DNA from 3 places in the Massilia genomosp. 1 genome. Region 1 is predicted to be linked to each of the others. Evidence: riboswitches for the same ligand, from Rfam matches in the RefSeq annotation. Region 1 holds a riboswitch; each other region holds the start of a gene.
What was found. Region 1 has a riboswitch for cobalamin ahead of F1735_RS17720 (TonB-dependent receptor). Riboswitches for the same ligand answer to the same signal wherever they lie in the genome.

Region 1 (7,842 bases):
GCCAGACGGCGGGTCGGCGGCGCTCGCGTACTGGACATAGGCGGAAGCGCCCGGCGCCAGGTCCCACACCAGGCCGGCGCGGCCGGTAGTCGGGCGGTAGCGGCGCGTAAAGCTGGCCGGGTTGGCGGCGCTGATCTCGCGCCGGTTGACCAGGCCGAGCGCGATGCGCTCGTGGCGCAACGCGGTGACCACGTTGAGCGCCGGCGCGATGGCGGTCCGGTTTTCGAGGTAGATGGCGCGCGTGGTGACCTTGTTGTCGCGGTCCGGCCGCAACGCCGGGCTCATGCCGGCGATGTCGAAGAAGCGCTCGGTCGTGAAATCGTAGGGATCGACCTCGCCGAGCGAAGCCGGCAAGCTGTTGGGGAAGCGGGTCTGCTTGTTCACGCTGACATCGATGCCGAGCGCCCAGTCGCTGCGCCGGCCCGCGAGCTGGCCCTTGTACGTGGCGTCGAGGCGGTCGCCGACCATGCGCTGCTCGTGGTGCTGCAACAGGATGCCGGAGCGCGCCACGGCCGTATTCGACTGGTTGAAGCGGTAGCTCTCGACGTTGCGGTAGTCGCGCAGCGCATCGTAGAGGTACACCGTATTGGTGAGAGCGACCTGTTGCGCGGGGCGCCATTCGGTGAGCGAACGCAGCCAGTGAACGCGCTGGGCGTAGACGCCGTCGGCGCTGTTGTAGTTTTTTGCGCGCGTGGCCGGATCGATGCGCGCGCGCCCGGCCACGGGATTGATCAGCGGCGTGCCCCAGTAGGGCCGCGCCACATCTTCTTGCTGGAACTCGTAGGCCAGGGTATGGCGCCAGCGCTCGCCGAGGTCGGAACGCAGCGACGCGGCCAGCTGGGTCGAGCGGGCCGCGCTGGCGTCGATCCAGCTGTCCGCATCGCGATGGTTGAGGTCGATGCGCAGGTAATGCCCGTCGCCGGCCGCGCCACCGATGCGCCGGTTCAGGCCGATGGAAGCTTCTTTCAAGCCGTTCGTGCCCAGGCGGACTTGCGCCGCGCCGGCGTCGCCCGGTTGCGCCACCCTGGTGATGTAATTGATGGAACCGCCGACCGCTCCCGAGCCGAACAGGAAGCTCGACGGCCCGCCGATGGCTTCGACCCGGTCGATGATCCAGCTGTCCACCGGGCGCGCCGCGATCGCGTACTGGACGTTGATGCCGTTAAAGAGCTGGCTGATCGAACCGCTGCCGAAGCCGCGGTAACTGACGCCGATATTGCCCGGCGCATTGTGGGCGGTGACGCCGGCAATGGCGCGCAGGATTTCCTGGGTGTCCTGGGCGCCGCGCGCGTCGATCATGGCGCGGTCGACCACGGTGACGGTGGCCGGCGTTTCGCGCGGCGTGAGGCCGAGCCGGCTGCCGGTGGTGGAGGGCGTGTCCAGGTTCAGCTTGCCGTTGGCGCGCGGCGCTGTGCCCGCGATCTCCACCGTGGGCAGCGGCGCGTCGGCGCGCGCCTGGGTGGCCAGGGCGCCGCAGGCCAGGGCGATGGCGAAGGGGAGGGCGGCGCGGGAATGCGCCAGCGGCAGCGCGGCCGCGTGGAATGGGTGTGCAGTCATGTCGTGCTCTTGTTCGGTTGCCTGGGGCCAGGCGATTGGAAATGGGGCGCACGGATCGGACACGGCAAAGCCGCAGGCGCTGGCGCCTGTTCCTTTGCATTGAGCGATGCGTGAGCGATGTTCTACCGGATCAAGCCCAGGGCGGTCCGCGCGCGTGCGCCGCCGTCCATGCGAAGCGGGGTGTCGGCGCGTCGGGGAGCGACGCCGTGGGTGGCGCGTCGGCGACCGCCAGCGCCAGCGCGCGCGGCGCCGGCGGCAACAGGAGCACGCCGTTGCCGTGGTGGCAGTACGGGCAGTGCTGGCGTCGTTCTTCGTGCGCCGGGGGCGCGGGCGCGCCGCCGGCGGCCGCCACACTGCCGGCGCGGCAGATGTCGCCCGGCAGGAACCGCGCCGCGGGGTCGCCGCCGAAGGCGTGCGAGAGCGCCGGCGCGAGCACGGCCAGCAGCACGGCCAGCATGGCCAGCCAGGCTGCCAGGGCAAACGCCCTGCGGCTCATGCGCATCGCTGGCGCGCCGCGTGCCGCATTGTCGCGCTCAGAAGCGCCACGCCAGGCCGGCGCGCAGGGTACGCATTTCGCCCGGATGGGTATGGATGTCCGCCACCGGCGCCGCTTCGCCCGGCAATTGCGATTCGTAGTAGTAGTCGATGTCGCTCACGCGCCGGTCCAGCAGGTTGAGCACTTCGACGGTCAGCTTGAGGCGCGGCGTGAGCCTGTAGCCGAGCTTCATGTTGAGCAAGGTGGACGACGGCGAACGCACGGAGTCGTCTTCCAGCAATGCACGCGGGCCAAAATAGCGCAGGCGCACGCCGCCCGACCACGCGCCGGCCACGCCCGAGACGCCGAGCGAGGCGGTGCGGCTGATCGAACCGGGAATGAAGGCGCCGGCCGGATCGTGGTCGCGAAAGCGCGCGTGCGACCAGGCCAGGTTGGCGTCGATGATCCAGTCCTTGGCCGGCGTGTAAAAATTGGCCAGTTCGATGCCGTGGCGCCGGCTCGGGCGGCCCGCTTCGGTGGTGCCGGCGTCGCCGATGAAGATCAGTTCGGAATCGAGGTCGAGCCGCCAGGCGGCGATGGTGGTCTGCATGCCCGGCACCAGCCCGGCCAGCCGCAAGCCGGCCTCTTTGCCGGTTCCGCGCACCAGCGGCGTGGCGCGCTCGATCGCGGCACCGTCGGCATCGACCGCCAGGCCGGTTGTCGGATCGACGCTGCCGGTGACGCCGCGCGCGTCGTTGCTGTGAAAGCCTTGTCCCCAGTTCAGGTAGATCTCCGCATGTTTGCCCGCCGTGAAAATGGCGGTGAACTTGGGACTGGTGATGCGCGCATCGACCTTGCCGGAGTTGGCGGGCGTGTCGCTGTCCACGTCGAACGTGTAACGGTCGGCGCGCAAGCCGGCGACAGTGCGCAGCCAGGGCGCCCAGACGGTGCTGTTGGACAGATACAGCGCGCCGCTGCGCTCCTTGACGTCGTCTTCGCGCACCGTCGACAGGCGCTGGCGCGCCTGGCTCAGATACAGGCCGACCGGCGCCAGGCGATCCGCGCGCAGCTGAACGCCGAGCGCGGTCTCGGAAGCGAAAGGCCCGAGCGCGTGGCGCCATGTGCGCGCCGCGTTCAAGCCGAGAATGCGGCGGTTTTCAGCCTGGTGGAACTGGTCGCCGTGCCCGGGGTCGCCGAGCATATAGGTAAAGTCGCTGAACAGGTCGAGCCGCGAGGCGATGAGGTAGGCATTGACCTTGCTGGCGCCGTCGCCGTACTGGCGGCTCCACTCGCCGGAGACGCTGTAGCGCGCGGTCTGGCCGCCGTCGGTCGGGGCCAGGGTGCCGTAGCGGCCGATCAGGCCGGCGGCCAGCGCGCGCTGCGGCACCTGGTCGGTCGAGGTCCAGGACGAACGCAGCGCCATCGCCGTCACCCGGATCTCGTCATCGCCGGCCGAGCGGTGGTACGACAGCACGCCGTTGACGCGCTTGTAGCGTTCCGGCGTCTCCCAGGGACCATCCTGGCCCGCGCGTTCGAGCGCGTACAGCAGCGCGCCGCCGGCCAGCGCGGTCGAGTTGGCCACCAGCACGCGCTGGAAGCGATGCTGGCCCGCCTCCACGCTCAGCAAGCCTTGCTCCATCTGCCGCACGTAGTCGAACGCGGCCGCGCCGGCGACCGAAAAGTCGCCTTCCTCGGCATAGTAAGTGCCTTTTTTGTACTCGATGGTGCTGAGCAGCTCTGGAATCAGGAAGTTCAGGTCCGAATAGCCCTGGCCGTGCGCGTTGGTCGGCAGGTTGACCGGCATCCCCATCACGCTGGTGCGGAAATCGGTGCCGTGATCGAGATTGAATCCGCGCGCGAAATATTGATTGGCCTTGCCGTCGCCCGCGTGCTGGGTCACGATCAGGCCGGGCACCGCTTCGAGCAGCTCGCCGGTGCGCAGCAAGGGACGGTTTTCGAGCTGCCTGGCGGTGACCGTGCCCTGGTTGGCCGAATCGGCGACGCCGAGCGGGATCAGGCTGGCGGACACGCGCACTTGCTGGACCGGAGAAGGCGCATCGCCATCGACGGCGGCGTTGGCGAAGGCGAAGGTGGGCAGGGCCGCCAGCAGCAGCGGCGACAGCCGGCGCAGCCCGCGTGGCGACGGGGCAGGGGTGGTATTTTTCACGGGTACTCTCTGTAAAGACCGGACCGGCCGGCCTGTTTTTTGTGCGGCGCACATCCCCGTGCGCCGAGAAAAAATAAGCGGCGGCCGACGCCGGCGTGAGAGTCGATGGCGGGGCGGGCGCGACGCCATTGCGCGCGCTGCCGTGCGATCCACAAACACGGCAGTTCCCGGCCGCTTCGCTTCCATGCGTCCTGGCCGGTATCCGGGCTAACAGGTCAGATTGCCTCGCCTTCCCATGCCGGCGGCACAGTGGACCATGAAGACAACCGGCCGCGCATCGTTGGACGACATGCGGCGCCTGCTTTACCGTTGCGGGGACAGCACACGTTTGCCGCTGAAACCAGCGCGTGTTTCCCGTTTAACTGCGGCCTTCAGAGCAAGGCCGCTAGCACCAAAACGTGGCAATCATACGGACTGCTGAGACATTTGGCAACATTTCCATGCGCCACGGTCCGGCTCGCCAAACAGCATGGCGCAATCATGCGTAAAGGATATGGCGGCGCGAGGCGTGCCGGCCACCGGGGAGCATACGCTCATCCGATGACGTATTGATCACACATTGTCACGCGTGGCGCAATAAAAACAGGGGTCAACTTTGCTGGCGATTTGCTTGCCAGGTGAGGCAATATGGGTAGGTGATCGATGGGGCGGCGTTGCGTATCCCCATGCATGTGCGTGACAGGAGGACGGGCTCATCCCCGCCCGCTCAGCAATTGAAGGAGTAAGGCCAACACCTTGAAAGGGGCCGTCATGAGCACCGAGAGCAAGCTAGCAGACCAGGTCGTGTACGCGAAGATCCACCCGTCGATCGGCATCGCGCGGGTGGGTAATTCCAGGGAGGACGATGGCTTCTACGTCGGCCCGCAGGTGATCGATCCCTTGCCCAAGCCCCTCAACTTCTACCGTGACGGCGCCGGCGCGCTCAAACGCGAGGTGGCCGAGTTCCGCATCTATGGCTACGACGGGCAAGGGCGGGTGCTGTGCGAACTGACCATGCAGGATGGCGTCGAGATTGAATGGACGGTCGAACTGGCCAATCACAAGGCGGCCTGGTATAACTTCGAGATCGCACTCGACATCCCGGAAGCGGCCACCGCAACGCCGTCCACGCGCCGCAATGCCAAGGTGGCGCTGCTCGAGCGCGCCAGCTTGGCCATCCGCCCCGGGCCGCGCAGCATCGATGCGCCATCGGCCGCCGGCCAGCGCTACCAGTTCGATGGCGGCAGCTGCTTCGGCATTCCGGTGCCGCTGGGCGAGTTGCGCACCGATCCGCGCGGCCGCCTGTGGGTATTCGGCGGGCACGGCATGTCGGCATCGTATACCGGCAGCGCCCCGGTCACGTTCGCCAACAATGATGGCTGGTACGACGATACCGGCGATGGCCCGGTCAGCGCGCGCGTACGGCTGGGCGGACGCGACTTGCAGGTCGCGCCGGCATGGGTGGTGGTGGCGCCGCCGAACTACGGGCCGCAACAAAAATCGGTACGCACCATGTACGCCGTGATGACCGATGTCGCCATCCAGGCCGGGCAACTGCCGGTACCGGTCGAGCCCTCGTTCAAGAACGACTTGCTGCCGATTTTCAAGGCGCTGTCCGACCTTCAATGGATGAACGGTGGCTTCGCGGCCGGCTTCGGCCACGGCATGCCGCAGGATTTCCTGGCGCCGGACTATCTGCGCAAGCTCGCGCAAGGAGGCAAGACGTATGCGCAGTTGCGCAGGACGGTCGCCAACGCGTTCCGCAACCCGCAGTACCAGGATGCGTCGATGAAGCCCTGGCCCTGGGTCTATGGCGATGCGATGGACTTGCCGATGCCGCCCATCCCGCGGGCCATGACTGCGCTGACCGTCACGCAGCTGGCGATGCTGGCGCGCTGGGCGGAGGGCAAGTTCATCGCCGATTACGATCCCGCCGCCGCTATCGGGGCCACGCGCGACATCGCCGGCGTGCCGCTTGCGGAACAGGCGGCCATGCTCGACCGCGCCGCGCTCGAGTTCTGCCTGGGCGACGCCTTCCATCCCGGCTGCGAGATGACGTGGCCGGTGCGCCACGCCTCGATGTACAGCGAGCCGTACCGGTGGCGCCACCGTGCCGCCGACGATCCCGAGCCGGACTATGGCACAACCTTGACCCCGGCCGAGGCGTGTTGCTTCGATGGCCCCTTGTATGGGCAGTCTCCCGGCTCGGTCACGCGCTGGATGGCGGTGCCGTGGCAGACCGACACCGCCAGTTGCCGGTCCGGCTACGACGAGCAGTACGACCCCTACCTGCCGACCTTCTGGCCGGCGCGGGTGCCGAACCAGGTGCTCAGCGCCGCCAACTACGCCAAAGTGATGGACCCGGAACTGTGCCGGAAGGATCGGCTGGCGGCCTTCAACGAGCGCCTGGACTGGAACCGGACACTTGGCGCCGACAAATCGCAATGGATGCAGGTCATGGTCAGCCATTTCGACAGGCAAGGCATCGTCGAGGTGCGCGACGGCATTCCGAACGACCCGGACTTTCCGCCGCTGATGCAGGTCGAGGATCGCGGCGGCCCGCCGCTGGCCGAGTCCGAGCGCAAGGCAATCAACAGCCAGATGCGCCAGATCCTGCGGCGCGGCACGCCCCGGCCCGCCGAGTGACGGCGCCGCGCCCGGCCGCCGCGCCGACGCAGTGGGACGTGTTGATCGTCGGCGCCGGCCCGGCCGGCGCGGCGCTGGCCGGGCGCTTGCGTCCGCAGTATCGTGTGTTGCTGCTGGACCGGCCGGCGGCGATGGCGGCCGGGTCCCCGCGCATCGGCGAGTCCTTGCCGGGCGCGGCCCGCGTGCTGCTCCAGCGCCACGGGATCTACGCGCGGTTCCTGGCCCAGGGCCATGCGCCACGCGGCGCCTCGGTCGCGCAGTGGGAATCGGACACGCCGACGTGGTTCGATCCGATCCGCGATCCGCATGGGGTCGGCTGGCACCTCGACCGTCCGCGTTTCGATGCCGGCCTGCGCGAGAGCGCCGTGGCGGCGGGCGCGGCGCTGGTCGACGATGGCGGGCGCCTGGCGGTGTCGCACGAGGATGGCTGCTGGCGTGTCGACATCGCGGCTGCGGGGCCGGACGATGCGAGCGCGTCCCGTGGCACCCAGCGCACATCCGTGCTGGTCGACGCCAGCGGGCGCAGCATGGCCGTGGCCAGGCAGCTCGGGCTGGCCCGGCGCGGCCGGGATCGGCTGATCTGCCTGTACGCGCACTTGCCCGCGGACCGGCGCGACCAGGACCAGGCGACCCGCATCTGCGCCGACGCGAACGGTTGGTGGTACAGCGTGCGGGTGCCGTCGGGGCAGCGGGTGCTGGCCTTTCACCTCGATGGCGACGACGCCGAACTGAAGGCGCTGCGCGATCCGGCATGCTTGCTGGCCAAATCGCAGCGCCATGCGCTGTTGGCCGGGATCCGGCCCACGGCGATGGATTTTGCGGTACACGCGCAGCCGGCCGGAGGCGGCGGGCTCGATCCCGAGGCCGCCGCCGCGCTGCCGCAAGGTTTTTTTGCGATTGGCGACGCCATGCTCGCGTTCGACCCGATTGCCTCCCAGGGCCTGTTTCACGCGCTGGCGACGGCCGACAGCTGCGCCCATGCCATCGGCCGATACCTCGACGGCGCCAGCGATGCGCG
Region 2 (7,842 bases), on a different contig from region 1:
TGCGGCACGATCAGGCCCACAAAACCGATGCTGCCAGCGCTGGTCACGGCGCTGGCGGTCAGCATGCCGGAGCAGAAAAACAGTCCCTTGCGCAGGGCGCTGACGCGAATGCCCAGGGTGGCGGCGGCTTCCGCGTGCAGCGCCAGCACGTTCAGCGAGCGGGCGCTGCGCAGGGCAAACATGAGGCCCACGGCCAGCACGATCCACGGCAGCGGGCGCAAAGGCGCACCGGCGATGTCGCCGATCATCCAGAAAATCATGCTGCGCAAGCGGCTTTCGGGCGCAATCGACAGCATCAAGGTCACCAGCGCAATGCAGGAGGTGGAGAGAATGGCGCCGGTCAGCAGCAGCAGCGAGGAGCCGCCTTCGGCCGCCGCGTTGCCGCGCAAGTCGCGCCGGGCCAGCATATATAAGAGCATCGAGACGGCCACCGCGCCCACGAAGGCGGCCAGGTCGACCATCCACATGGCCCACATGAACAGCAGCGCGGCCAGCGCGCCGACCGAGGCGCCGGCCGAGATGCCCAGTACATATGGCTCGGCCAGGGGATTGCGCAGCAAGGCTTGCATCATCACGCCGGCCAGCGCGAGCGCGCCGCCGGTGACAAAGGCCACCAGTGCGCGCGACAGGCGCAGGTCGAGCAGGGTGGCGGCCAGGGTCGAGGTGTCGCCTTTCGCAAGCGCCATGAGCGCGCCCGGCATCTCCGCCAGCGGGACCGGCACCGAGCCGACCATCCCGGCGATGACCAGGCTTGCCAATGCCAGCAGCGTCAGCGTCGTGATGATGACGCTGGCCCGGTGGCGCATAGTGCGAAAGAACGGATGCATGCGACTCCTGTGTGGTACTTAATTGTGCTTAACGGTCCTTAACGGTGCTTAACGGATGCCGTAGCCGATGCCGGCAAACAGCTGGCGGCCCGCAGTGGCGTAATTGCGCGCCAGTTCGTATTGTTTGTCGGCGACGTTGTTCAACCGTAGCACGGCTGACCAGTCGTGGGCAAATCGGTACGAGGCAAACAGGTTCACCAGGCCGTAGCCGGGCAGCGTGCTGCGGTTGGCCAGGTCGTCGAAGCGCTTGCCGGATACCTGCACGCCGACGCCGGCGATCAGGTTGCCCGCGTTGTACTCCACGGCGAACTTGGCGTGGCGTTTGGCGCGCCGTTGCAGGTTTTTGCCGGTGGTGTCGTCGCGCGGGTCCTGGAAGTCGAGCGAGCCGCTCATGTCGACATCGCCCAGGCGGGTGCGCGCGCCGAGGCTGACGCCTTCCAGCGTGGCGCGGTTGACATTGTAGGCGCAGCCGTTCGGGTGCGAATCGCGCTGCACCGGGCATTTGCCGGTGTTGACCAGCAGGTCGGTCAGGCGGTTGCGGTACCAGACCGCGCTCGCTTCAGTCGTGCCGTCGTTGTAGTACACGCCGCCTTCGACGTTTTTACCTTGTTCCGGCTTGTTGGTGTCGACCCCATAGCCTGGGTAATACAGTTCGTTGAAGGTCGGTGCGCGGAAACTGGTGCCGGCGCTGGCATTCACGCGCAGCGCGCGCGTAAGCTTGTAGCCGTAGCCGATGCCGCCGGTGGTCTTGTCGCCGTACTGGGTGCTGTCATCGCGCCGTGCGCTGGCGCTGGCCAGGTGGTTGCCGCGCTTCGCCGAGTAGGCGGCGGCGACCGAATTGGTGGCGCGGCTGGTGTTCAAGGCGCGCGTGGTGTCGGCGAACACGCTCTCCACGCGCCGTTCGAGCACCAGTTGCAGCAGGTCGCTTCCAAGGGCGAGGTCGTGCTGCATGCTGTAGGCGTGCGCGCGCGTGTCGATGCGGTTGCTGGCGCTGGCGCTGGTGAAATTGACCGATTTGTCGTCGGCCTCGGAAGCCTGCAGACTCATTTTCCAGCCGCTGGTGAACTGGTGTTTGGAAAAGACGGCGATGTTGTCCATGTTTTGCACGCTGCGCACGTCGAACGGGTTCGGGCCGGAGTCGTACTGCGACGCCAGGTGGCTGTGCAGGTACAGCAGGCCCGCTTCGTGGCCCTTGGCCAGCACGATGCCCAACTGGCCGCTGGCGCTGTCGCGCGCGTAGCCGTCGTTGTCCTGGTTATACGACGAGGCGCCCGGCTTGGTGGCCGAGAAGCCCTGGTCCTTGTCTTTCGACAGACCGAAGGCATAGTTGATGCTGTTGTCGCCTTCGCTGGCGCCGGCCACCCCGAACGTCATGGCGCGCGCCTTGTCGCTGCCCGCTTCCACGGAAGCGCTAACGGCGGCCGGGCCGGCGCCGCGCCGGGTGAAGATCTGCACCACGCCGCCGATGGCGTCGGCGCCGTACATGGTGGCCAGCGGGCCGTAGACGATTTCGACCCGGTCGATGTTCGCCAGCGGCAGGGTGGCCCAGTTGGCGATGCCGCTGGTGGACGAGCCGATGCGCACGCCGTCGACCAGCACCACGGTCTGCTTGGGGTCGCCGCCGCGGATAAACACTTGGGATGCGGTGCCCGGGCCGCCGTTACGGGTGATCTCGATGCCGCGCTGCTTTTGCAGCAGCTCGACGACGTTGCCGGCGCCGGAGCGTGCAATGTCGGTCGCGCTGATCAGCACATGGTCGCTCAGGACGTCGGAAGACGGCTGCGGCGCGCGCGCGGCGGTGATGATGACGGCAGTATTGGCAGTATTGGCAGTATTGGCGGAATCGACGGGGCTGTCGGCGAGGGCGCAAGGGGAGGTAAAAGCTAGCGCGAGCGACGTCAGGGCCGCGTGGCGTACAACAGGAAAGGTCATGACAAGTCTTCAGTGAATGCGATTGCGAGCAACCGGCCGACGTCCCCGTTGGCCAGATTGAAAAGGAGCGCGCAACTGTCGCACGTTCCCACCTGTGTTGGCCGGTATCCGGGCTGGCAAATGCGGCCGTCTCACCTTCCCATGCCAAATGCACAGTGGTCAATCGAGGCGGCTCGTCGCCATGTCAGCGACATTTGCTTACCGTTGCGGGGGCAGCACACGTTGGCCTGTATTGTCCTGTCACAGGCTTCGTGTTTCCCAGTTTAACTGCGCTCATGGACATGGGCGCGGGCACCAAAACCCGATAATTATACACAGTCGATGATGACGGTCTCGCCGTAGGCGATGGCGTGGGGACGCTGCGCCGCTTCCAGCGCCATGGCCTCGGGTTCCAGTCCGCGCGCGCGGGCCAGCAGCAGGCGGATGGCGCCGGCGTGGCAGATGACGGTGGCGGCGCTCGTGTGCGAGTGCATGCAATCGGCATAAAACGCCGACACGCGGCGCGCCATGTCGGTCACGCTTTCGCCCCCACCGGGGCGGTAGCCGGCCATGTCGGCGGCCCAGGCGTCGATGGCGGCGCGCTCAATGTCGTCCCAGCGGCGCATTTCCCAGTCGCCGAAATCGAGTTCGGCCAGGCGCGCGTCGTAGCGCACCGCTGCCCCGCCCAAGGCTTGCGCCAATCCGGCGCAGCGCCGCAGGGGGCTCGAGAACATCGGTGCGCCGGCCGGCAGGCGCTCGCGCAGGGCGGGCAGGGCCAGCGCCTGCAGATCAGGATCGACAGTCAGGTCGGTGCGCCCGTAGCACACACCTGGCGCCACCTGCGGCGCCAGGTGGCGCACCAGATACAGGCGCATGTCAGGGCCAGGCGCCGCGATGGAAAAACGCCAGCAGCGCCAGGTAGATGACCACTTCGGCCACCTGCTGCACGGCGCCCAGGCAGTCGCCGGTGTAACCGCCGATGCGGCGCAGGCACTTGGCGCCCAGCCAGCACGCCACCAGCGCGGCGCCGGCCACGCTGGCGAGCAGGGCGAGCCAGGGCAGCATGCCGGCCGTTGCCAGGGCCAGCGCGGGCACGCCGGCGCAGGCGCAGGCGATGCCGAATTCCCGGTGGCTCATATGCTGGGCCATCGGCTTGGCCTTGCCCTCGGCGCGCGCGTAGTCCATTTCCCAGATCAGGCTCACCGCCGCAAGGCGCGATAAAGGATGGGCGATGAACAGCGCGACCATGACGGCCGGTGTGGGCAGGGACCACAGCGCGGCGCACTTGAGGCCCACCGTCAGCCCCATGCCGACCGCGCCATAGGTGCCGATGCGCGAGTCCTTCATGATTTCGAGCACGCGCTCTGTGCTCAAGCCGCCGCCGAAACCGTCGCACATGTCGGCCAGGCCGTCTTCGTGGAAGGCGCCGGTCAGGTAGATGGCCGCCGCCGTCGACAATATCACCGCCACGGGAGCGGGAAAGAGCGCCGCCGCGCCGGCGTACACCGCCGCCGCCACGCTGGCCACCACCACCCCGACCAGCGGAAAATAGCGTGACGCATGGTGTAGCCAGGATGGATCGAAGCCCACCCAGCCCGGAATCGGCACGCGCGTGAAGAACTGCAGCGCGATGAAGAACAGCCGGCACTGGTGGACGATGCTGGCCATGGCTTGTATTTACGCCGACTGGCCGCTGACGCGCGCCGACTGGAAGGTGGCCATCTCGCCGAGGAAGTTGACGGCCGCGTGCAGCAGCGGCAGCGCCAGCGCGCAGCCGGTGCCTTCGCCCAGGCGCAGGCCGAGGTTCAAGAGCGGCCTGGCGTGAAAATGTTCGAGCATGCGCGCGTGGCCCGCTTCGTCCGAGCAGTGCGAGAAGACGCAGTAGTCGAGGATGGCCGGCTGCATGCGCGCCGCCACCAGCAGCGCGCTACTGACAATGAAGCCATCGATCAGCAGCACCATGCGCCGTTCGGCCGCCTTGAGCATGGCGCCGACGATCATGGCGATCTCGAAGCCGCCGAAGGTGGCCAGGATGTCGAGCGGCTCGCTCATGTCGCCATGCAGGGTCACGGCCGCCTCGATCACGCTTTGCTTGTGCAGCACGCCCTCGATTGATAAACCGGTGCCGGCGCCGACGCAGTGGGCCACCGGCACGCCGGTCAGCTTGTGCATCAGCGCGGCGGCGGCGGTGGTGTTCCCGATGCCCATTTCGCCGAAGCCGATGACATTGCCCTCCAGGTTGCCGACGATGCGCATGCCGTGCGCCAGGGCGGCGGCGCATTCGGCCCAGCTCATGGCCGCTTGCTGCGCGAAGTTGGCGGTGCCGCGTGCGACCTTGCAGTCCATGAGCGCCGCCCGCTTGCCGAAGTCGTGGTTCACGCCGGCGTCGATAATCTGCAGCGCGCAACCGTTCTGGCGCGCGAACACGTTAATCGCCGCGCCCCTGGACAGGAAGTTCTCGACCATCTGCCAGGTGACGCTTTGCGGATAGGCCGAGACGCCTTCCGCCACCACGCCGTGGTCGGCCGCGAACACCAGGATGGCCGGCTTGTGAAGCGCGACTCTGGTCGTTTGCTGGATCAGGCCGATCTGCCGGGCCAGCGTTTCGAGCGCGCCCAAACTGCCCAGCGGCTTGGTCTTGTTGTCGATCGCTTGGGCCAGTTCGCTGGCCAGCAGTGGGTCGTGGGTGGAAAGTATGTCTGGGAGGCGCATCGTGAGGAGAGATAAGAAAGTGTCAAGAAAATTCCGCGTTAAGATAGCACATCCACGCTGTCGCGTTCCTGCAAGACCAGCGCAGGGCGGCAAAGTGCGGCACAATTGGCCTGTGAATGTTGTCGTTTCATACAAGGTACCCGCAAGCGAGCTCGTAAAAGAACAGGAAAAGCATGAACGAACAGGTGGCAAGGGACGTGGTGCTGGTGCGCTCGATCGAAAGCATGGACGGCAAGCACGAGGTGCTGAGCGACGACGATCGCCTGTACGCCAGCCGCAGCGCGAAGGAACTGGCGCAGTGGCAAGCGTCCGACAGCAAGTCGGCAGTGACCACCGAGCACTTCTTGCAACAGCGCGCCGAGCAGATCCTCAAGCGCTTGGGCGAGCGTACGCCCGCGTTCGCCGCCATTGCGCGCCGTCGCGGCGGCTTCAAGGCGCTGTCGCTGGGCGTGCCGCTGCTGGCGCTGGTGCTCGGCGCGGCGGTCGACCGGATTGGCGATCCGCACCGGGTCGACTTGCTGTCGGCGCCGCTGCTGGCCATTATCGGCTGGAATATGCTGGTGTACCTGTTGTTGATGGCGTGGGTGCTGGTGCCGGCACGCAAGAACGGCTGGGTCTCGCCGGCCTTGATGCGCCGCCTGAGCGGGGCGCAATTGTCGCTGCCGCGCAAGTTACCGAACGTGCTGGCGGCCGGCTTGACCAATTTCAGCCTCCAGTGGAGCGAGCTGAGCGCCAAGCTGACGCAGGCACGCCTGGCGCGCACCATGCACCTGGCCGCCGCCATGTTTGCCGTGGGCGCGGTGCTGTCGCTGTACGCGCGCGGGTTCCTGACGCAATATGTGGCCGGCTGGGAAAGTACCTTCCTCAACGCCACGCAAGTGCATGGGGTCCTGTCGGTGCTGTTTGCGCCGGCCGTGGCCCTGTTGCCACTGGAAGGCTTCAGCATCGCCGATATCGAGGCCTTGCAATTTTCGAAAGTGCCGACCGGGGCGGGCGGGGCCAAGTGGGTGCATTTATATGGTGCGAGCTTGCTGCTGCTGGTGGTGCTGCCGCGCCTGGTGCTCGCTGGCGTGGCGCATTGGCGCGCGCAACGGATGCGCAATACATTTCCGCTGGACCTGGAACAGCCCTACTTCCGCAAGCTTAACGGCGAGGCCGGCACCAGCGCGCCGGCCCTGCTGCGCGTGCTGCCTTACAGTTACACCTTGGATGAGGCGCGCGACAAGGGCCTGGCGCAGATCGCCGTCACCCTGTTCGGCGAGCAGGCGCGGGTGATGCTGCGCCCGTCGTCCGGCTATGGCGAAGAAGCGGTTGATACCCTGCGCGACCTGAGCGTGGAGGATGCGAATGTGACGGCGACCGCCGTGCTGTTCAGCCTGGCAGCAACGCCGGAGAAGGAAAATCACGGCGCCTTTCTCGACCACCTGGTGCGCGCCTCGCAACGCGGCATTGCCGTGCTGATCGACGAATCGGCGCTGACCGAGCGCAGCGGTGCGCAAGCCGGGGCCGATGTACGGCTGGCCGAGCGCACCGCGCTGTGGCAACAGTTCTGCCAGTTCCACCGCGCCCCGGCCACCATCGTCAACCTGCTCCATCCCGAGCGCCGCCCGCTGGAGCTCGGCGCCGGTCTTAGTTTATCGAAGGCATCATGAGCGACACCCCTGTCCATATCCAGTTTGCACTGATTTCGCACACCAACAACGGCAAGACCACCCTGGCGCGCACCCTGGTCGGGGTCGATGTGGGGGAAGTGCGTGATGCCGCCCACGTGACCATCTTTGCCGAGTCGCACTTGCTGCTCAAGACAAACGAGGGCGACACCCTGCAACTGTGGGATACGCCCGGCTTCGGCGACTCGGTGCGCCTGCTCAAGCGGCTGGCCACGGCCGGCAATCCGATCGGCTGGTTCCTGCGCGAAGTGCTGGACCGCTACCGCGACCGTCCGTTCTGGCTCAGCCAGCAAGCGCTGCGCACCGCACGCGACGAGGCCGATGTGGTGCTGTACCTGGTCAACTCGTCCGAACATCCGCGCGACGCCGGCTACCTGCCGGCCGAAATGCGCATCCTGGAATGGCTGGGCAAACCGGTGGTGGTGCTGCTCAACCAGCTGGGGCCGCCCCGTCCGGCGCACGAAGAACAGCAGGAGCAAACGGCCTGGAAACAGCACCTGGACCAGTACAAGATCGTGCGCGATGTGCTGGCGCTCGATGCCTTCGCCCGCTGCTGGGTGCATGAGCGCGTCTTTTACGAGGCGGTGGGCAAGCTGGTCGAGGAGCCCAAGCAGGCCGGATACGCGCGCTTGTTTGCTCTGTGGGAAGCCAACAACCGCGAGCGTTTTGTCGAAGCGATGCGGATCACCAGCGCCCAGATCAGCAGTGCCGCGCGCGACAGC
Region 3 (7,842 bases), on a different contig from region 1:
TTCGCGCCGCCAGCGGCCGGCCAGACGACTTTGCCGGCGAACTATGCCAACAGCCTGAATCCGGCCATTGCCGCCAACTGGCGCTAGTGTTGTCGTAGTACCATCGTAAAACCCGGCAAGACACGGTGCAAGGCCGTGCCTTGCCGGGTTTTTTTTTGGCCCGGCGCTGTCTCAATCCATGCGCGTGCGCGCCAGCTCGATCAGGGCGAACAGGCGCGCGCTGCGCATCCAGCCGATGACGACGACCGCCGCCTGCGTGAGCAGCAGCGCCCCGGCAAAGCTCAGTGCATCGACGCCCGCCGTGTGGGCGCGCGCCAGCGACAGCAGGGCGGCCAGCGCCAGGCCGACGATGCTGATGCCGATGTAGGAGCCGAGCGCGGCCAGCGGATGGCGCGCCAGCAGCGTGCAGCCCGCCAGCCAGGCCGACCAGGCGGAGCGTTTGCGCGGGTCGTACGCGAGGAACGCGCGGCCGGCGTCGAGCGACGCCGCGGCAAGCCCCATCAGCAGCAGCATGAGCGCTTGCGCCAGCATCATCGGCAGCGCCGCTTCGCCGCGCGCGACGACCTTGGTGGCGCGCATGGCTGCCGCTTCCATGGCGCTCGTGCCGACCATGAACGCCGCGCCCAGCGGCAGCGCGCCCCAGGCCAGCATGCGCAGCATCGGCGCGTAGTAGTCGACGCCGCCGCGCGTGAGCGCCGCAAAGCCGGGCGCCTTGTCGGCCCGCGCCGCCGTCGCCGCCATCCCCGAGAGCATCGGCGAAATCAGCAAGGTGGCGATCAGCGCCATGGCGCCGGCCTGGGTGAACGCCATCTGGTTGCGGCCGTGGATGGCCAGCAGGTCGCTGACGGCGGTCATGTCGAGCGCGCGCGCCAATGTGTGCGCATGCACCGAATAATCGAGGTGCGTCGAGAGCAGGTGCCAGGCCGGCAGCGCCAGGATCAGGGTTGGCGCGAGCATCCACAGGGTCCACAGCAGCAGCAGGCGCCATTGCAGCGCCGCGCGCGCCGCACGCGGGATGGATGCCATCGAAAAGGCGGGCGTCTGCTTCATCACACGGTCGCAATCAGGGAAAAGAGGATGTTGAAAAACGCCGCCACATCGCCGCTCCATCTGCGCGAGGCGCTGCCATCGGGTGCCAGTGTGCGGCTGTCATCGAGTTTGCTGGTGTCGAGGTAGTGCTGGCGCTTGGGATCGAGTTCGGCCGATACCGCCCTGGCCGGCTTGACCCAGTTGAAGGTGCGCCAGCGCTGCTGGTCGTCCCACACCACGGTCTCGCTGCTGCCGTCGGCAAATTTGACCAGCAGGCTTTGCGCCACCGGCACGCCGCGCCGCTGCAAGGTGACGCTGGTGCGCCACGGGCGCGCCGCGCCGGCCTTGGCGGCGACTTCTTCCTCGCTCGAAAAGCGCGAGATGCGGTCGTCCACGCTGGCGGCGGCGTACACCTGCTGTGCGAACGCCGCGTACACGGCGGCGCGCTGGCCGCTTACCTCGGCCAGCGTCTCGCGCAGGTCGGCGATGCTCGGATGGCGGAACTTCCAGCGCTTGTAGTATTCCTTGAAGGCGCGCTCGGTCGCCTCCTTGCCGATGCGCTCTTCCAGGTCGCGCAGCATGGTCGCGCTGCGCACGTACACCGGGCCGATGCCCTGCAAGCGCATGTGGGCGTTCTGCCCGATCGGGTCGGCCGGCTCGTGCCGCGGGGCGTCGTGGCGTTCGACATCGAAGCCCTTGAAACCAGGCGCCAGGCCGAGCGCCTTGAGCCAGCGCGGGCCCAGGTACACCTGCTGGCCGGTCTCGCGCAGCATGCGGTAGTCCCAGTATTCGTTCAGGCCTTCGTCGAGCATCGGCTCCTCGAATTCGTTGGAGGCGACGATGCCGTAAAAGTAGCCGTGGCCGACTTCGTGGATGGTGACGAAATCGAGGTCGAAGGCGCCGGCCGTGCCGGGCGCCACCTTGTCGTGGCCGGTGGCGGTGATGAAGGTCGGATACTCCATGCCGCCGGCGTCGTCGGCGTTGAACGGCGGGATCACGATGGTCAGCGTTTTGTACGGATACGGGCCGAGCGTCTTCGAGAAATAGGTCAGCGCATCGGTGGCGGCCTTGAGCGCCGGCGCGGCGCTGGCCGCACGGTCGGGCGGGAACAGCACCGTCAACGCTACCTGGGCGCTGCCCGGCGCGCTCCAGGTAGCGCGCAGGGGCGGCGCGGTGCGCTTGTCGGCGGTCCAGGCGAAGTCGTGGACGTCGCCCTGCACGTAGTGGTGGGTCAGCATGCCGCCGCGTTCGGCCGGCGCTCCTTGCAGCTCGCCCGTGGCGCCCACCGTATAGCCCTTGGGCGCGGTGAGCTTGACGTCGTAGCGGCCGAAGTCGGCGTAGAACTCGGACTCGTGGTGGTACTCATGCACGTTCCAGCGCGCCCGCGTGGCGCCGCGTTCTCCGGGCAGTTCGAGCACGCCGATCTTGGGGAACCACTGGGCCACCAGATGAAAGCTGCCGAAGTAGCCGGTGTCGCACACCACGCGCGGCAGGCGGGTCAAGAAGGCGATGTCGACACTGGTGGAGGCGCCCGGCGCCACCGGCGCCGGCAGGTCGAAGCGCACCACGGTTTGGTCGCTGGCGGGGCCGTTGTCGGGATGGACAAACGACCAGTCGACCTTGGCCCCGCCCTGGGTCACGCTGCGCAGCGAAATATCGCCCCACTCGCCGGGCCGGATGGTGGCATCGTTGCCGGCCTCGCGCTGCTCGGTGAAGTAGGTGCTGCCCGCGCTCTTGAAGGCGTTCATGTACAGGTGCAGGTAGACGCTGCGCACGGTCTCCTTGCTGCGGTTGCGCCAGGTGAGCTTCTGCTTGCCGTCGATCGTGTGCGCGACCGGGTCGAGGGTCGCTTCGATCTGGTAATCCACCACGCGCTCCGACAGGGTCGGCTCGCTGCCGCTGCGCGGCCCGCCCCACGCGTCCGGGGCGCTCGGCACGTGTACCGCGCCGGCCGACGGCAGGGCGAAGCCGATCCCGACATCGGTCACCGGTTCGGGGATCGGCGTGATGCTGATGTCGGCCTGCGCCAGCAGCTCGGCGCCGGCGACGGCGGCAGCGGCGAGCAGCAGCGCCTTGAGGGCCAGGGTTCGGGTTCGGGCTTGCATGCGTTCTCCTGCGCCGGCGGGGCGCTGATTCGATAAAAAGGTAAATACGGGGTTTGCCGGGCGGCCGGCGCGCCGCACAGCATGCCACAACGCGCGCCGCCACGCAGTCCGGATGGCGACTCCGATTATAATGGCGCAGTTTTGGTGCCCGCCCGCGTCTTCACGCCGGCAGTTAAACGGGAAACACGGAGATAGACTCTTAGTGTGCTGCCCCCGCAACGGTAAGCCAGGCGCGCCATGAGCGCCTTGCCAGCCCGGATACCGGCCAAAACAGGGGGACCCGACGCCGCATCGCGCGTCGGTCCGTGCAATCCGGCTTGCGGGGACGCAGGCCAGGACTCATTTTCTGAAGACGACATCATGATTTTTGCAGTATCGCCGCGCCGCGCGCTCTCTGCCAGGCCGCTTGCGCTGGCTTCCGCCCTGTCCCTGTGTTTTGCCTCCGGCGCCGCGCTGGCGGCCCAGGCCCTGCCTGAAGTAACCATCACCGGTGCGCGCTTCGCCAGCGATCCGGCGCTCGCTCCGATCGGCGCGACCGTCATCAGCGCCGACGACATCCGCCGCGCCGGCGCGGCCGACGTCAACCAGGCCATCCGCAAGATCGGCGGCGTGTACGGCCGCCAGAGCCTGGACGGCTCGCCCGACTTCAGCCTCGATTTGCGCGGCTTCGGCACCAACAGCAGCCAGAACATGGTCGTCACGCTCGACGGCGTGCGCATGTCCGAGAGTCAATTGAGCAATGCGACCCTGTCGTCGATCCCGATCGAGACGGTCGAGCGCATCGACATCATTCGCGGCGGCGCCAGCGTGCTGTATGGCGAAGGCGCCACCGGCGGCGTGATCCGCATCGTCACGAAACGCCCGCAAGCGAACGGCCGGCGCGGCATGCTGCGCGCCGAAATGGGCCAGTTCGGCCTGCGCGACCTGCGCGCCGCCCTGGCCCAGTCGTGGAACGGGTTTGCGCTCGACGCCTCGCTCGGCAGCGCCCGCACCGACAACTACCGCGACCACAACGGCTTCGAGCTCGATACCTTCAGCGGCGGCGCCCAGTGGGCTTACCAGGGCGGCCGCGCCGGCGTGCGTTACGACCGCGCGCGCCAGGAGTCCGACCTGCCGGGCGCCCTGAGCGCGCGCCAGTTCGGCGACAACCCGCGCCAGGCCAATACGCCGGACGATATCGGCGCGCTCGATTCGGACCGCCTGACCGCGTTTGCCGAGCAGCGCATCGGCGCCGTCGACCTGGCCGCCGAGCTGTCGCGCCGCGAGCGCACCGCCCGTTCGACCTATTTCTACACGCTCGAAGGCGCGCGCGTGGCATCGAAGGCGACCTACGGGAGCGTGCAGACGCAATTCTCGCCGCGCGTGCGCCACCTGGCGCAAATGGATGGCATGCTCAACGAACTGGTGGCCGGCGTCGACCTGGTCAAATGGACGCGCGTGACCGAGTCGGATTATTCGAACGCCGATGCGACGCAAAAGTCGAAAGCGCTGTACCTGCGCGATGAACTCACCTTCGGCGGCGCGCACAAGGCCCGCGTGGCTGTGGGGGCGCGCCGCGAGCGCTTCGAGAAGGACGCCACCGATACGCTCGCCTTCGCCAAGCCTTACGACACCAAGCAAACCCTCAACGCATGGGAAGTGCAGGGCAGTGTCGACGTCATGCCGGCCGTACACCTGTACGCCAAGGCCGGGCGCAGCTACCGCGTGGCCAACGTCGACGAAAACGGCTACCGTTCCTCGCCCGGCTTGCTGGCGCCGCAAACCTCGCGCGACCTGGAACTGGGCCTTGTCTATGGCACCGCGAGCCTGGGCGCGAGCGCGCGCATGTTCCGCCACCAGCTGCGCAACGAGATCTTTTACGACCCGAGCGTGAACGGCGGTTACGGCGCCAACACCAACCTCGATCCGACCCAGCGCAAAGGGGTGGAAGTCGATGCCCACGCCAGCATCGCGCGCGACTGGCGCGTGAGCGGCAACTGGCAGTACGTGCGGGCGCGCTTCACCGAAGGGCGCAACGCCGGCAGCGAGATGGTGCTGGTGCCGAAGAACGTGCTCTCGGCGCGCCTGGCCTGGGTGCCGGGCAATGGCCATAGTGCCGATATCGGCGCCCAGTGGGCCGGCAAGCAGCGCTTCGGCGCCGATTTTGCCAACACCTGCGGCGTGCGCATCTCGTCGGCCACCACTTTCGACGCGCGTTATGCGCATCAGGTGGGCGCCTGGGAGTTCGCCGTGGCCGGCCTGAACCTGGCCGACAAGCGCTACACCAGCAACGCCTTCGGCTGCAATAGCGGCATCTATCCGGCCGACGGACGCCAGGTGAAGGTCTCGGCGCGCTACGACTTCTGATGGGCCAGCGCCTTGCCGCCGCCGCGCTGGCCCTGTGGGCCGGCCTTGCCGGCGCCGCCCCGGTCACGGTGGTGGACGACGCCGGCCGGCGCGTGGTCCTGGACGCGCCGGCCAAGCGCATCGTCTCGATGGCGCCGCACATCACCGAGCTGCTGTTCGCGGCCGGTGGCGGCGCACGCATTGTCGGGGCGATCAATTACAGCGATTACCCGGCAGCGGCCGGAACGATCCCGCTGGTGGGCGACAATAGCCAGATCGATATCGAACGCGTGCTGGCGCTCAAACCGGACCTGCTGGTGGTCTGGCAGAGCGGGAACACGGCGCGCCAGCTGGAGCAGTTGCGCCAGCTCGGCATTCCGATGTTCCACAGCGAGCCGGCGCGCCTTGGCCAGGTGGCCGACAGCATGCTGCGTTTCGGCCAGCTGCTCGGCACCGACACGGTGGCGCGCGCGGCGGCGGCCTCGTTCCAGGCCGATATCGCGGCCCTGGGCGCGCGTTACGCCAGGCGCTCCCCGGTCAAGGTGTTTTACCAGGTCTGGGACAAGCCGCTGTACACCCTCAACGGCCAGCACGTGGCCAGCGACGCGATTGCCCTGTGCGGCGGCGAGAATATTTTCGCCGCGCTGGCGGTCAAGGCGCCGTCGGTGGGGATCGAGGCGGTGTTGCAGGCCAATCCGGAAGCGTTGGTCGCCAGCGTGCCGCACGACCCCTCGGACGCGGGCCTGGCGATGTGGGCGCCGTACAAGACCCTGTTGGCGGTGCGTAATGGCAATCTATTCACGCTCGATGGCGAATTGCTGACCCGGCCCGGGCCGCGCCTGGTCCAGGGCGCCGCCATCCTGTGCGAAAAACTCGAACTGGCGCGTCAACGGCGCGGCCAGGCGCGCCGTTGACCGACTGTGACCTCGCACTGATCCGGCCACGCCACGACGGCATTTGCAACGCAATGTAAAATGCGGGACCTTGGCCGGGGACCTGCCGCAAAAAGTGGTAATCTCGCGATCGTCGTCTCAACTTAATCATGAAGGATATTTATGCGTTTCCTGCGTATTGCTCTCGCCGTCGCCAGTCTGGTCGCCACCACGGCGTTCGCTTCGCCCGCCGATCCGAAAGACGGTGCCGAATATGTCACGCTGGCGAGCCCGCAGCCGACCAAGACCGTCGGTAAAAAAGTGGAAGTCATCGAATTTTTCATGTACCACTGCCCGGCCTGCAACGCGCTGGAACCGCATCTGGCCGAGTGGGTCAAAAAGCAGGGCGACAATATCGTCTTTCGCCGCGTTCACTTCCCGGTGACCGGTCCCAGCGATCCCGAGGCGCATTTGCACCTGACGCTCGAAGCGATGGGCAAGGCCGAGGAAATGCATCCGAAAGTGCTGCGCGCCTTCCACATCGAGCGCCTGCGCCTGAACAAGGACGACGCCATCCTCGAGTGGATTCCGAAGCAGGGCATCGACAAGGCCAAGTTCATGGAATACTGGAACTCGTTCGGCGTGCTGACCAAGCTGAAAAGCGCGTCGCAAGTGATGAGCAACTACAAGATCGACGGCGCACCGACCCTGGTGATCGACGGCCGCTTCCTGACCTCGCCATCGTCCATTGGCGGCGCCAATCCGGGCCTGGTCCAGGCGACGGTGTATCCGGCGGTCCAGCAAACGCTTGACGCGCTGGTGGCCAGGGTTCAAAAAGAGAAGGGCGCCGCTGCCCCTGCAAAAACAACTGCGAAACCTGCCGGCAAATGAGCGATCCTGAAGAAAAACTCCTGAAAATCTACGACGGCTCGCGCCCGGTAGTGGAGGATTTATTCGAGCGTAACTGGATCAACCAGTTGGCGTGGAGCGTGGTGGTGCTGCTGTGCAGCGTGGTGGTGTGGTTTGCGATCGCCATCGTCAATGCCGAAAACCAGCGTCACGCCTTGATGACCAGGCAATGCGCCGATCCGGTGTTCAAGGGCGAGATCGATATGCGCTGCCTGCAGGTGGTCAGCTCGCGCGAGCATTGGTGGCAGCATCTCTGGTATGGGATTACCCATTTGAGGCCGCAGGAGAAGTGAGCCTTCGCCGTCGTTCCCGCCCGGGCGCGGTAACGACGCCGTGCAAGCGTTACCCTCAAGCGGGCAAGGCAATCACGAAGCGCGCGCCACCCATCGACGACTGCTCGACCGCTATGGTGCCGCCATGCAGCGCCACCGCTTTCTGCGCAATCGACAATCCCAGTCCGAACCCGCCCGTGCTGCGGTCGCGGCTGCGGTCGAGCCGGTAAAACGGTTCGAACACCTTGCCGCGTTCCCCTTCGGGAATGCCCGGCCCGTCGTCTTCCACCACGATTTCCACCCCGTCCGTGCGGCGCGCCGACAGCGCGA

Region 2: linked by a shared signal. The riboswitch ahead of F1735_RS24765 (TonB-dependent receptor plug domain-containing protein) and the one ahead of F1735_RS17720 (TonB-dependent receptor) in region 1 are both predicted to bind cobalamin.
Region 3: linked by a shared signal. The riboswitch ahead of F1735_RS29105 (TonB-dependent receptor) and the one ahead of F1735_RS17720 (TonB-dependent receptor) in region 1 are both predicted to bind cobalamin.

What each region holds. Positions count from the first base shown of each region.
Region 1 is NZ_WHJF01000046.1:3,918-11,759, reverse strand. Features, by position in the region: gene F1735_RS17730 (TonB-dependent receptor) at 1-1,557, opposite strand, end outside; gene F1735_RS17725 (DUF2946 family protein) at 1,688-2,053, opposite strand; gene F1735_RS17720 (TonB-dependent receptor) at 2,091-4,199, opposite strand; cobalamin riboswitch at 4,376-4,610, opposite strand; gene F1735_RS17715 (LodA/GoxA family CTQ-dependent oxidase) at 4,950-6,824, shown strand; gene F1735_RS17710 (NAD(P)/FAD-dependent oxidoreductase) at 6,821-7,842, shown strand, end outside.
Region 2 is NZ_WHJF01000084.1:17,809-25,650, forward strand. Features, by position in the region: gene F1735_RS24760 (FecCD family ABC transporter permease) at 1-827, opposite strand, end outside; gene F1735_RS24765 (TonB-dependent receptor plug domain-containing protein) at 876-2,759, opposite strand; cobalamin riboswitch at 2,842-3,073, opposite strand; gene F1735_RS24770 (histidine phosphatase family protein) at 3,068-3,613, opposite strand; gene F1735_RS24775 (adenosylcobinamide-GDP ribazoletransferase) at 3,615-4,406, opposite strand; gene cobT (nicotinate-nucleotide--dimethylbenzimidazole phosphoribosyltransferase) at 4,416-5,450, opposite strand; gene F1735_RS24785 (DUF2868 domain-containing protein) at 5,624-7,102, shown strand; gene F1735_RS24790 (DUF3482 domain-containing protein) at 7,099-7,842, shown strand, end outside.
Region 3 is NZ_WHJF01000124.1:8,688-16,529, forward strand. Features, by position in the region: gene F1735_RS29090 (putative Ig domain-containing protein) at 1-87, shown strand, start outside; gene F1735_RS29095 (hypothetical protein) at 172-1,050, opposite strand; gene F1735_RS29100 (M1 family metallopeptidase) at 1,050-3,134, opposite strand; cobalamin riboswitch at 3,260-3,418, shown strand; gene F1735_RS29105 (TonB-dependent receptor) at 3,495-5,480, shown strand; gene F1735_RS29110 (cobalamin-binding protein) at 5,480-6,373, shown strand; gene F1735_RS29115 (thiol:disulfide interchange protein DsbA/DsbL) at 6,515-7,222, shown strand; gene F1735_RS29120 (hypothetical protein) at 7,219-7,533, shown strand; gene F1735_RS29125 (ATP-binding protein) at 7,589-7,842, opposite strand, start outside.